DNA from 2 places in the Gordonia sp. 852002-10350_SCH5691597 genome. Region 1 is predicted to be linked to the other one. Evidence: predicted binding sites of a transcription regulator. Region 1 holds the regulator's gene; the other holds the start of a gene.
The links. The regulator LexA, encoded in region 1, represses DNA repair genes until DNA is damaged. The targets are predictions, from matches to a motif close to CGAACANNTGTTCG.
Positions count from the first base shown of each region.

Region 2: A5777_RS05815 (SAV_6107 family HEPN domain-containing protein) is a predicted target of LexA. The motif match lies at 3,370-3,383, and genes of this name have one in related genera.

Region 1 covers NZ_LZMO01000185.1:17,731-22,206, reverse strand. Annotated here, with positions in the region: gene nrdR (transcriptional regulator NrdR) at 1-116, opposite strand, end outside; gene A5777_RS13055 (LysM peptidoglycan-binding domain-containing protein) at 261-701, opposite strand; gene lexA (transcriptional repressor LexA) at 1,112-1,852, shown strand; gene ptsP (phosphoenolpyruvate--protein phosphotransferase) at 1,898-3,613, opposite strand; gene A5777_RS13040 (DeoR/GlpR family DNA-binding transcription regulator) at 3,886-4,476, shown strand, end outside.
Region 2 covers NZ_LZMO01000082.1:5,626-10,101, forward strand. Annotated here, with positions in the region: gene A5777_RS05795 (homoserine dehydrogenase) at 1-108, shown strand, start outside; gene thrC (threonine synthase) at 101-1,195, shown strand; partial or broken gene A5777_RS05805 (homoserine kinase) at 1,215-1,721, shown strand; gene A5777_RS05810 (DUF3040 domain-containing protein) at 2,041-2,430, opposite strand; gene A5777_RS05815 (SAV_6107 family HEPN domain-containing protein) at 2,700-3,218, opposite strand; gene A5777_RS05820 (GNAT family N-acetyltransferase) at 3,543-4,232, shown strand; gene A5777_RS05825 (phytoene desaturase family protein) at 4,229-4,476, shown strand, end outside.

The DNA of each region.
Region 1 (4,476 bases):
GAGAAACGTCGCCCACATTCGCTGCACGCGCGACGTCGGCGGATTGCCTGCCCCTCATCGGCGACACGCGAATCGACGACCTTGGTGTCTTCGTTCTTGCAAAACGGGCAGCGCATGTAGTCCTCGTGCGAATCTCGGGACGCAGCGGCTCCGTCGGTCTGGCGTGGTCCGATCGTCTGACGACCGGCGGAAGCGAGACCGCAGCGGTGACCGTGTCGGTTTCCGACTGGACCCTGTGACATCGAGAATACCGCCAGCGCTTAGCGGTACGCGGGTGTGACAAGCGGTTGGCCAACGCGCAGCCCGCTCGACGGCAGATCGTTGAGGTCGATGATCTCGTCGATCACGGTTTGACGCGGCATATCGGGCGCGACCCGCGCCGCGATCGAGCTCAGCGATTCGCCGGAACGCACATGGACCACCTGCGTAGAGGTCGAAGCCGGCATGCTCGCCCGCTGGTAGTCGGCACCGATGGTCCCGACCACCCACACGGTCAGTGCCAAACCGATTCCCGCGAGCACCGCCAATATCGCAGCCCGTCGTCGACGGGCCGCCACCAGCTCGCCGACGCCACCGGCGCATCGCGTGCCTGCGGGACGCGTAGAGGTGCCGTGATCGAACGTGATCCGATGTCGACGCTGCGGCGAGACGTCTGCGCCGGCTGCCCGTCGGACCTCACTTGTTCGAACACGTCCCGCCACACGCAGCTCTTCGCTACGGACGGCATTCGACGGCGCGCGTCCACTGACCACCGTGGCGCGGTGAACCCGGGAACGAGGCGTTTGTTCAGGTCGAGGGGGTGCAGATCGGGCGGTCGGCGGTGTTGCCACGGATGCACTCGACGTGCTGGGAACCGAGCGGGTCACCGGGTTTGTCATCAGGCTGGTCATCGCTACCTCCAATGGTCGATCAAGCGTTCGATGAACTGATGTTCGAGTTCTACCAGAGGGGTCCGACAAAGTCCTGCGACACGTCGAACAAATGTTTGATGTTGTCCGTGGCCTCCGCTACTGTCGGCGCCAGACGATGGAAGAAAGACGCACCCACCCCGCTTCACAACAGCAGCCAGTTCACAACAGCAGCCGCTTCAAGATCAGGAAGGACGGAACCGATGACAGAGAAGTCACGACGCAGCCCGTCGTCGCCCAAGGGCAACGGTCGCAGCGTCGAGGGAAAGAAGAGCGAAGGCGGCGAGGAGGCACCGATCCATCCGGCCGTCGCCGAGGCCACACTCACCGGTCGCCAGCGTGACGTCCTCGATGTGATCCGAAAGTCGGTACGCGAGCGTGGATATCCGCCGAGCATTCGAGAGATCGGCGACGCCGTCGGCCTCACCTCCACCTCATCGGTCGCTCACCAGTTGCGCACCCTCGAGCGCAAGGGCCTGCTGAAACGGGACGCCAACCGTCCGCGAGCGGTCAACGTCTCCGAGGCTCCCGACGCACCGCACTCCGATGCCATCAACGGAGATCTCCCGACGCCCACGTTCGTTCCGGTACTCGGCCGTATCGCGGCGGGCGGTCCGATTCTCGCGGAGGAGGCGGTCGAAGACGTCTTTCCGCTCCCGCGTGAGCTCGTCGGTGAGGGCTCGTTGTTCCTGCTCCGCGTCGTCGGCGAATCGATGATCGACGCCGCGATCTGCGACGGCGACTGGGTCGTCGTACGTCAGCAGAACGTCGCCGACAACGGCGACATCGTCGCAGCGATGATCGACGGCGAGGCGACGGTGAAGACCTTCAAACGCAAAGACGGCCACGTCTGGCTGATGCCGCACAACCCGCTCTTCGATCCGATCCCCGGAGACGACGCCGCCATCCTCGGCAAGGTCGTGACGGTCATGCGTCGGGTGTGATGCACTGAACCTGGCCCCGCAGGTCACTGACCAGCGGGGCCTATATCAGTGGTCGAGTTTTTCGGCAGCGGCACGTCGGGCGAGTGCCGGACTCGAGGTCGCAAGCGCGGCAGCTGCCGCGGTCCGGCACTGCTCCATGGTTACCGTCGACAGCTTCGCCCCGACTGCTGCTGTCGCGGCCGGAGCCGCCGACAGCGAGGTGACTCCCAGTCCGACGAGCACACACGCGAGCGACGGGTCGGCCGCGGCCTCACCACAGACGCCGACGGGCTTGCCCTGCTGGGCGCCGGCCGTCGCGACCTGAGAGATGAGTGCGAGCACCGCGGGTTGCCACGGGTCGGTCAGTTCGGCGAGTTCTGCCGACATCCGGTCGGCCGCCATCGTGTACTGCGTGAGGTCGTTGGTTCCGATCGACACGAAGTCGACCTCAGCCAGAATCGCCGGCGCCAGGATCGCCGCAGCCGGGATCTCGATCATCACTCCAGCCGTCAGACCACGCTGACGGACGAGATCGGCGAACTGTGCGGCCTCCGCGGCCGTGGCGATCATCGGTGCCATGACCCACGGCGTCGTACCGGATTCTTCTGCCGCGCGCGCGATCGCGTCGAGCTGAGTTCGCACGATTTCGGGGTGGTCATCGCCGATTCGGTTACCGCGTACGCCGAGTGCGGGGTTCGCCTCGTCCGGGTGCTCGATGAAGGCCAGCGGCTTGTCCGAACCGGCGTCGAGCGTTCTGATGACGACTTTCTGGCCCGCGAACGCTTCGAACACGTCGCGGTACAGACGTGTCTGCTCGTCGACATCGGGTTCCTCTGCCCGGTCGAGAAATGCCAACTCGGTGCGGAACAGCCCGATCCCCTCGACCGGCGCATCGGCCGCGCGACGCGCCGACACACCATCGGCGACATTCGCCAGGATGGCGACGTCGGTGCCGTCAGCAGTCCGGCCAGGGCCACGCCACGCAGCAACAAGCGCTGCCTCCGCAACACTGCGCTCGACGAGTTCGCGCGCCTCGGACTCCTCCGGTTCGACGGTGATCGACCCCGCACCGCCGTCGAGCAAAACCATTGTGCCGCTGGTGATCTCACTCAATCGAGCCACGGCGACCACGCACGGGATGCCCAATTGACGCGCGATGATGGCGGTATGACTGGTCGGTCCGCCGAGACGCGTGGCCAGCCCGACGATCACAGCGGGATCGAGCCCCGCGGTATCCGCGGGAGCGAGGTCGTCCGCGAAGAGGATCGACGGTTGGCTCGGCGTCGGAATTCCCGGCTCCGGCCGGCCGAGCAACTCGGCGACCACCCGGTCACGCACGTCGTTGAGGTCGGTGATCCGCTCTGCCATCAACCCGCCGAGTTTGGCGAACATCTCGGAGAACTGCGCCGTGGCCGCGACTGCGGCAGCAGGTGCCGACGCCCCCTTCGAGACACGGGACTTTGCCGCACCGATCCATCCCCGATCCTCGGCCAACCCGGCGGTCGCGGCAAGAACCTCGGCCGCAGCTCCCGACGCGTGTGATGCGCGATCACGCAGTCTGCCCGCGACGACTGCCGCGGCGGCGACGAGACGTTCCGACTCCGTGTCCCGCTCGCCCTCGGCGAGGACGCGATCAGTGCCGAGTGACGTCTCGTCGTACTCGACGCGCCCACCCGGCCACAACACCGGCCCGTAGGCAAACCCCGCGACGACGGGTGTTCCCGTCAACTCTCCCTGACCGTTCATGGTGACCCGATTCTCCGTTACCAGGTGATTCTCCATTGCGTCTGCTGCCTTCCGGGTCGATCGGCCGGGTGCGGTGATCTGTGAGGAATACCCGGCGTCGTGAATTTCTGTGATCAAAGTTACTCGAAACGCTTGACTTGTCAACACACACGGGCGTAAACACAGATATATCAACATCGAATCCCACACAGAACCAATCACGCGGTGATCCACAGAACACAGATCCGCAGAAGCCAGATCCACAGAACACAGACCCCACAGATGGTTCGCCGGAAGGTGAGCCACACACCACAGATCGGAGTCGACAGGTGTACGCCGAAGAGCGACAGCGAGCAATAGCCGATCAGGTGCGCGCGCACGGTCGCGCATCCGTGACAGCTCTCGCCGACAGGTTCGACGTGACGAGTGAAACCGTGCGCCGCGACCTCGCAGTGCTCGAGCGCAGCGGTAGCGTGCAGCGCGTCCACGGCGGAGCAGTCAAGGCCGGGACGGTCGAGGTAGTCAACGAGCTGGGACTCGCCCAACGCGAGTCCTCCCACACCGCAGAGAAGGCAGCGATCGCCCGCGGTGCGATTCGGTTTCTGCCCTCGGACGGTGGATCGGTCATCTTCGATGCCGGAACCACCACCTACCAGGCCGCCAAGCTGCTGCCCGCCGATCGCAGGCTCACGGTGATCTCGACGAGCCTCCAGCTCGGGCAGGCCCTCACCGCACACGAACGGGCCACCCTGCTCATGGTCGGCGGTCGGGTCCGTGGGCTCACGCAGGCTGCGGTCGGCGCCGAGACCGTCGCAGCACTCGGAAAGATGCGGGCATCTGTTGCCTTCGTCGGCACGAATGGGATCAGTGAGGGCCACGGCCTGTCCACCCCCGACGCGGAAGAAGCCTCGGTCAAGTCG
Region 2 (4,476 bases), on a different contig from region 1:
CACCGCGCACCCGATCGAGCTCAGTCGGAATGCGTTGCGGCACTTGAGGACATGGACTCCGTGACCACGGTGTCCAGCGTTCTGCGATTGGAAGGAACCGATGACTGACGCGACCAACGCACCCGCGCACGCGCCTGTGCATGCAGGCTGGCCAGGGCTGATCGAGGCCTATCGTTCACGACTGCCCGTCGGCGACGACTGGAAGGTCGTGACCCTCCTCGAGGGTGCGACCCCGCTCGTTCCCGCGCGCCACCTCTCCGAACTGACCGGCTGCGAGGTGTACCTCAAGGTCGAGGGACTCAACCCGACCGGCTCGTTCAAGGATCGCGGCATGACCATGGCCGTGAGCAACGCGGTCAACAACGGCAAGACGGCGGTCTTGTGTGCGTCAACGGGAAATACGTCGGCGTCGGCCGCGGCCTACGCCACCCGTGCCGGCATCACCTGCGCCGTGCTGATTCCCGAGGGAAAGATCGCGATGGGCAAGCTCGCCCAGGCGGTCATGAGCGGCGCCAAGATCATCCAGGTACAGGGCAACTTCGACGACTGTCTCGAACTCGCCCGCAAGGCCACCGCGGAGTTTACCGAGATCGAGCTGGTCAACTCGGTCAATCCGGCACGAATCGAGGGGCAGAAGACGGCGGCATTCGAAATCGTCGACGTCCTCGGCCGCGCGCCTGACGTGCACGTGCTCCCGGTGGGCAACGCGGGCAACATCACCGCGTACTGGAAGGGCTATCGCGAGTACCACGCCGACGGCATCAGCGATCTTCCGCGCATGCTCGGTGTGCAGGCTGCGGGTGCTGCTCCGCTGGTCAACGGCGCGCCGGTGAAAGATCCCGAGACCATCGCCACCGCGATCCGCATCGGGTCGCCCGCAAGCTGGAACCAGGCCGTCGCGGCCAAGGAGGAGTCGGGCGGCCAGTTCCGCGCAGCCACCGACGAGAAGCTGCTCGAGGCGTACCGACTCGTGGCGGGTAAAGAGGGCGTCTTCGTCGAGCCGGCGTCCGCTGCCAGCGTGGCGGGCCTGCTCGCGGCCCACGCCGACGGCTGGATCACTCCGGGCCAGACGGTTGTCTGCACCGTGACCGGCAACGGCCTCAAGGACCCCGATACCGCACTCCTCGGGATGCCGGAAGTCGAGGCGATTCCGGTCGATCCCGTCGCGGTTGCCGATGCACTCGGCGTCGCCTGAATCCGGGACGGACCGACGAATGGTCAGCCCGGATACGGTGTATAGGCAACTGCCGGAAGGTCTTTCGACCACAGTGCGCGTGCCTGCGTCGAGTGCGAACCTCGGACCGGGGTTCGACTCGCTCGGTATCGCGCTCGGGCTCTACGACGAGGTGGTTGCCTCGACGACGCCTGCCGGTATCGACGTCGACGTCGTGGGTGAGGCCGCCGCCGACGTGCCCCGTGATGCCAACCATCTCGTCGTTCGTGCATTGCTCGCCGGACTCGCGCATGCGGGCGTGTCGGCGGCAGGACTCCATCTGAAGACTGTCAACGCCATCCCGCATTCGCGCGGTCTCGGATCGTCGGCCTCGGCCGCGGTCTCCGGACTCGCCGCGGCCTCCGGCCTGGTTGTGGCCGCAGGCCTCGGCGATCCCATCTCCGACGCCGACCTGGTGCAATTGGCCAGCGCCTTCGAAGGTCACCCCGACAACGCCGCGGCCAGCGTCCTCGGGTCAGCGGTCGTCACCTGGATCGAACCCGGCGAGCATGCCCGCTACGGCGCGCGGCAGCCCTGTGTGGGATCCAGAGAACCCCGGCAATGAGACAGCCACGACATACGACAGCAGGGCAACACATCGGTGCGATGTGTTGCCCTGCTGATCTGAGAAGTGGGCCTGCGGTACGGCTCGGCGGGCGGTGGTGGACTCGAAGAAGTGTCTTGTCGAATGCCGTGGGTGCTGCAGCACACCAACCTTGAGATACGGCACACATGTGGCCGCGGGAGGCGGCCAGGCCTGACTCTCGAGCACCGCGGAGGCGATGAGGCCGAGAAGAGTGAGGCGCCTGATCAGTCAGGCGGCTCGGTCACTCCTGGTCGAAGCGGCGGTTGAACCGTTCTTCCATGCGCTCGGTGAACTTGCGCTTGTTGCCTGCCGGACGGGCGGTGTCGGCGGGTGCCGAACCCTCGGAAGCCGAACGTCCACCACCCCAGAGAGCAAGAAGACCTGCGCCGAACATCACGAGAAAACCGATGAGACTGACGACAGGAAGGCCGGCGATGCTCAGACCCACCAGAGGACCGACGATGAGCAGCACAAGACCGACGGCGAAGATCGCCGCCGCCTGAAGACGACGACGACCCGACGATCGGCCCAGCCGTCGACGCTTCACGCTGGACGCGAACTTCGGGTCCTCGGCGTATAGAGCACTTTCGATTTGTTCGAGCATGCGCTGCTCGTGCTCCGAGAGTGGCACCGACCCTCCTTACTACGTTGCCGATTCACACTTCAACGAGATTGTGGCGACCGCGGACGCCCGTCTCGTGACATGTGTTCGCGGCTTACAGCTTCCATGATACGAGGTGATCGCAAGCCCGACCACCATAACCATCCGACGGTCACCTCAAGTGCGCCGATAGACACAAATTGAGACCAAGGATCACGCCGAGCGAAACCGCCTGGCGCGCCCACAGAAGCCTCCGACCACCGGTCAGCGCGTGGGCCGCGGTCTCGAGCGATGTGTTCTCAGGCGATGTGGTCGAAGCCGTAGTCGGACCTGTCGACCGACTGGTGCGCGAGCTTTCCCTGTTCGTAGCCGACGATGATGTCCTCGACGGCATCGAGGAACGACAGCACGCGGGAACGGAGCGCGGCGACCGCCGAGCCCTCGACCGAGCGGCGCAAACCTGACTCGATCTCCATACGAACAGCCGACAGGCGAGCAAATGCCTCGGCGAACTCGGCGAGATCAGGAACAGCCGACGAGATGCGCGACCACGCGTTCGGCGATACACGGTGGGAAACACGCTTGGTCGGCGGTTCATACACCGCGAGCGCGGCACCCGCCGCGCGCAGTGCCGCGAGGTAGTACTGGCGGAAACGCTCGGCGTCGTCTGGCACACCGTCGGCGTTCTCCACCAGGATCTCCGCGCGTTCGAGGAGGTCACGAGCGCGGACGACAACCACGGGGTCGATCTCTGGACGCACCACCGCACCTCGCCGTGCGTGGCGCACTGTGCCGCGCGTCGGCCTGTTGACTGCCATGTCGCGCTCCCTTCGGTGTTGCGTCTTCTCGAACGACCCGGGGATGTGACCGAGTCCCGGTGCGGTCCGACGATGCACGCTTCCCTCGTCCGTCGCCGGACCGCCCGGACTGTCGTGGGTGAAGCAGAACGGCTTGCGGAGGCACGTTCATCGAACACCCGTTCGACATATTCAATATAGCTAGAACGGCGACACTCTTCAAGTGGAGATGTGGCCCCAATCCAGATAGCAGAAGCGTAGAACTCGGTACCGACATTCCCGATCCGCCGCGGCCTGCCACGGACTCGACGCGCGGCTTGGTGCGGAAGGAAGGACGACGAGCAGTTGGCGACCCGACTCGTTCGGTTGGCCGGGCAGGACGCCCCGGCCTGGCTCGACGCTGCCCTGAACGTCTACGTGACCGCGATGGACTACCCACGCGGTACCGAACACCACCGGGTTCCGCTCTGGCGTGAGCACATCGCCCGTCGAGGGTGGACCGCATACGCCGCGCTGACGGCCGTTCCCCCCGACCTCCGGCTCGACCCCGACACACAGCGTCGACTCATCGGCCCTCCGGTCTCGCCGTCGGGGCACGAGATCATGGTCGGCATCGCCTACGGCTACCGCGGTGCCGACGACCAGTGGTGGAATCACCAGCTCAGAACAGGGCTCCGACTCTCGGGTTGGAGCCGTGAGACCATCGAGCGCGTCGCCACGAACTACTTCGAACTCACCGAGCTGCACGTTCACCCGACCGCCCAGGGCCACGGCATCGGCGAGTGGTTGCTGACCGCGCTGCTGAGCGACCGCGAAGAAGACCATGTCCTGCTGTCCACCCCGGAGATTCACGCCGAACAGAATCGAGCGTGGTCGCTCTATCGCAGGATGGGCTTCGACGATGTGCTGCGGCACTTCACCTTCACCGGCGACCCACGCCCCTTCGCCTTCCTCGGTCGACGACTCCCGCTCGACGCCGCGCCGGAACCGATCGTGGGCACACCACGCACACCACCGCCGGCAGCGGCGCGGTGAGCCGCTTGACCCGCTCCGGCCACCAGCCCCGGCACGACGCCGTTGTCGTTGGCGCGGGTCACAACGGCCTCATCGCGGCCGCCTACCTCGCCCGCGCCGGACGCTCCGTTCTCGTCGTCGAACGCGACGACATTCCGGGCGGTGCCGTCTCGACCGTCGAACGTTTTCCGGGTTATCGCGTCGATCGCGGGTCGTCGGCGCATCTGATGATCCGACACTCCCCGATCATCGACGAGCTCGACCT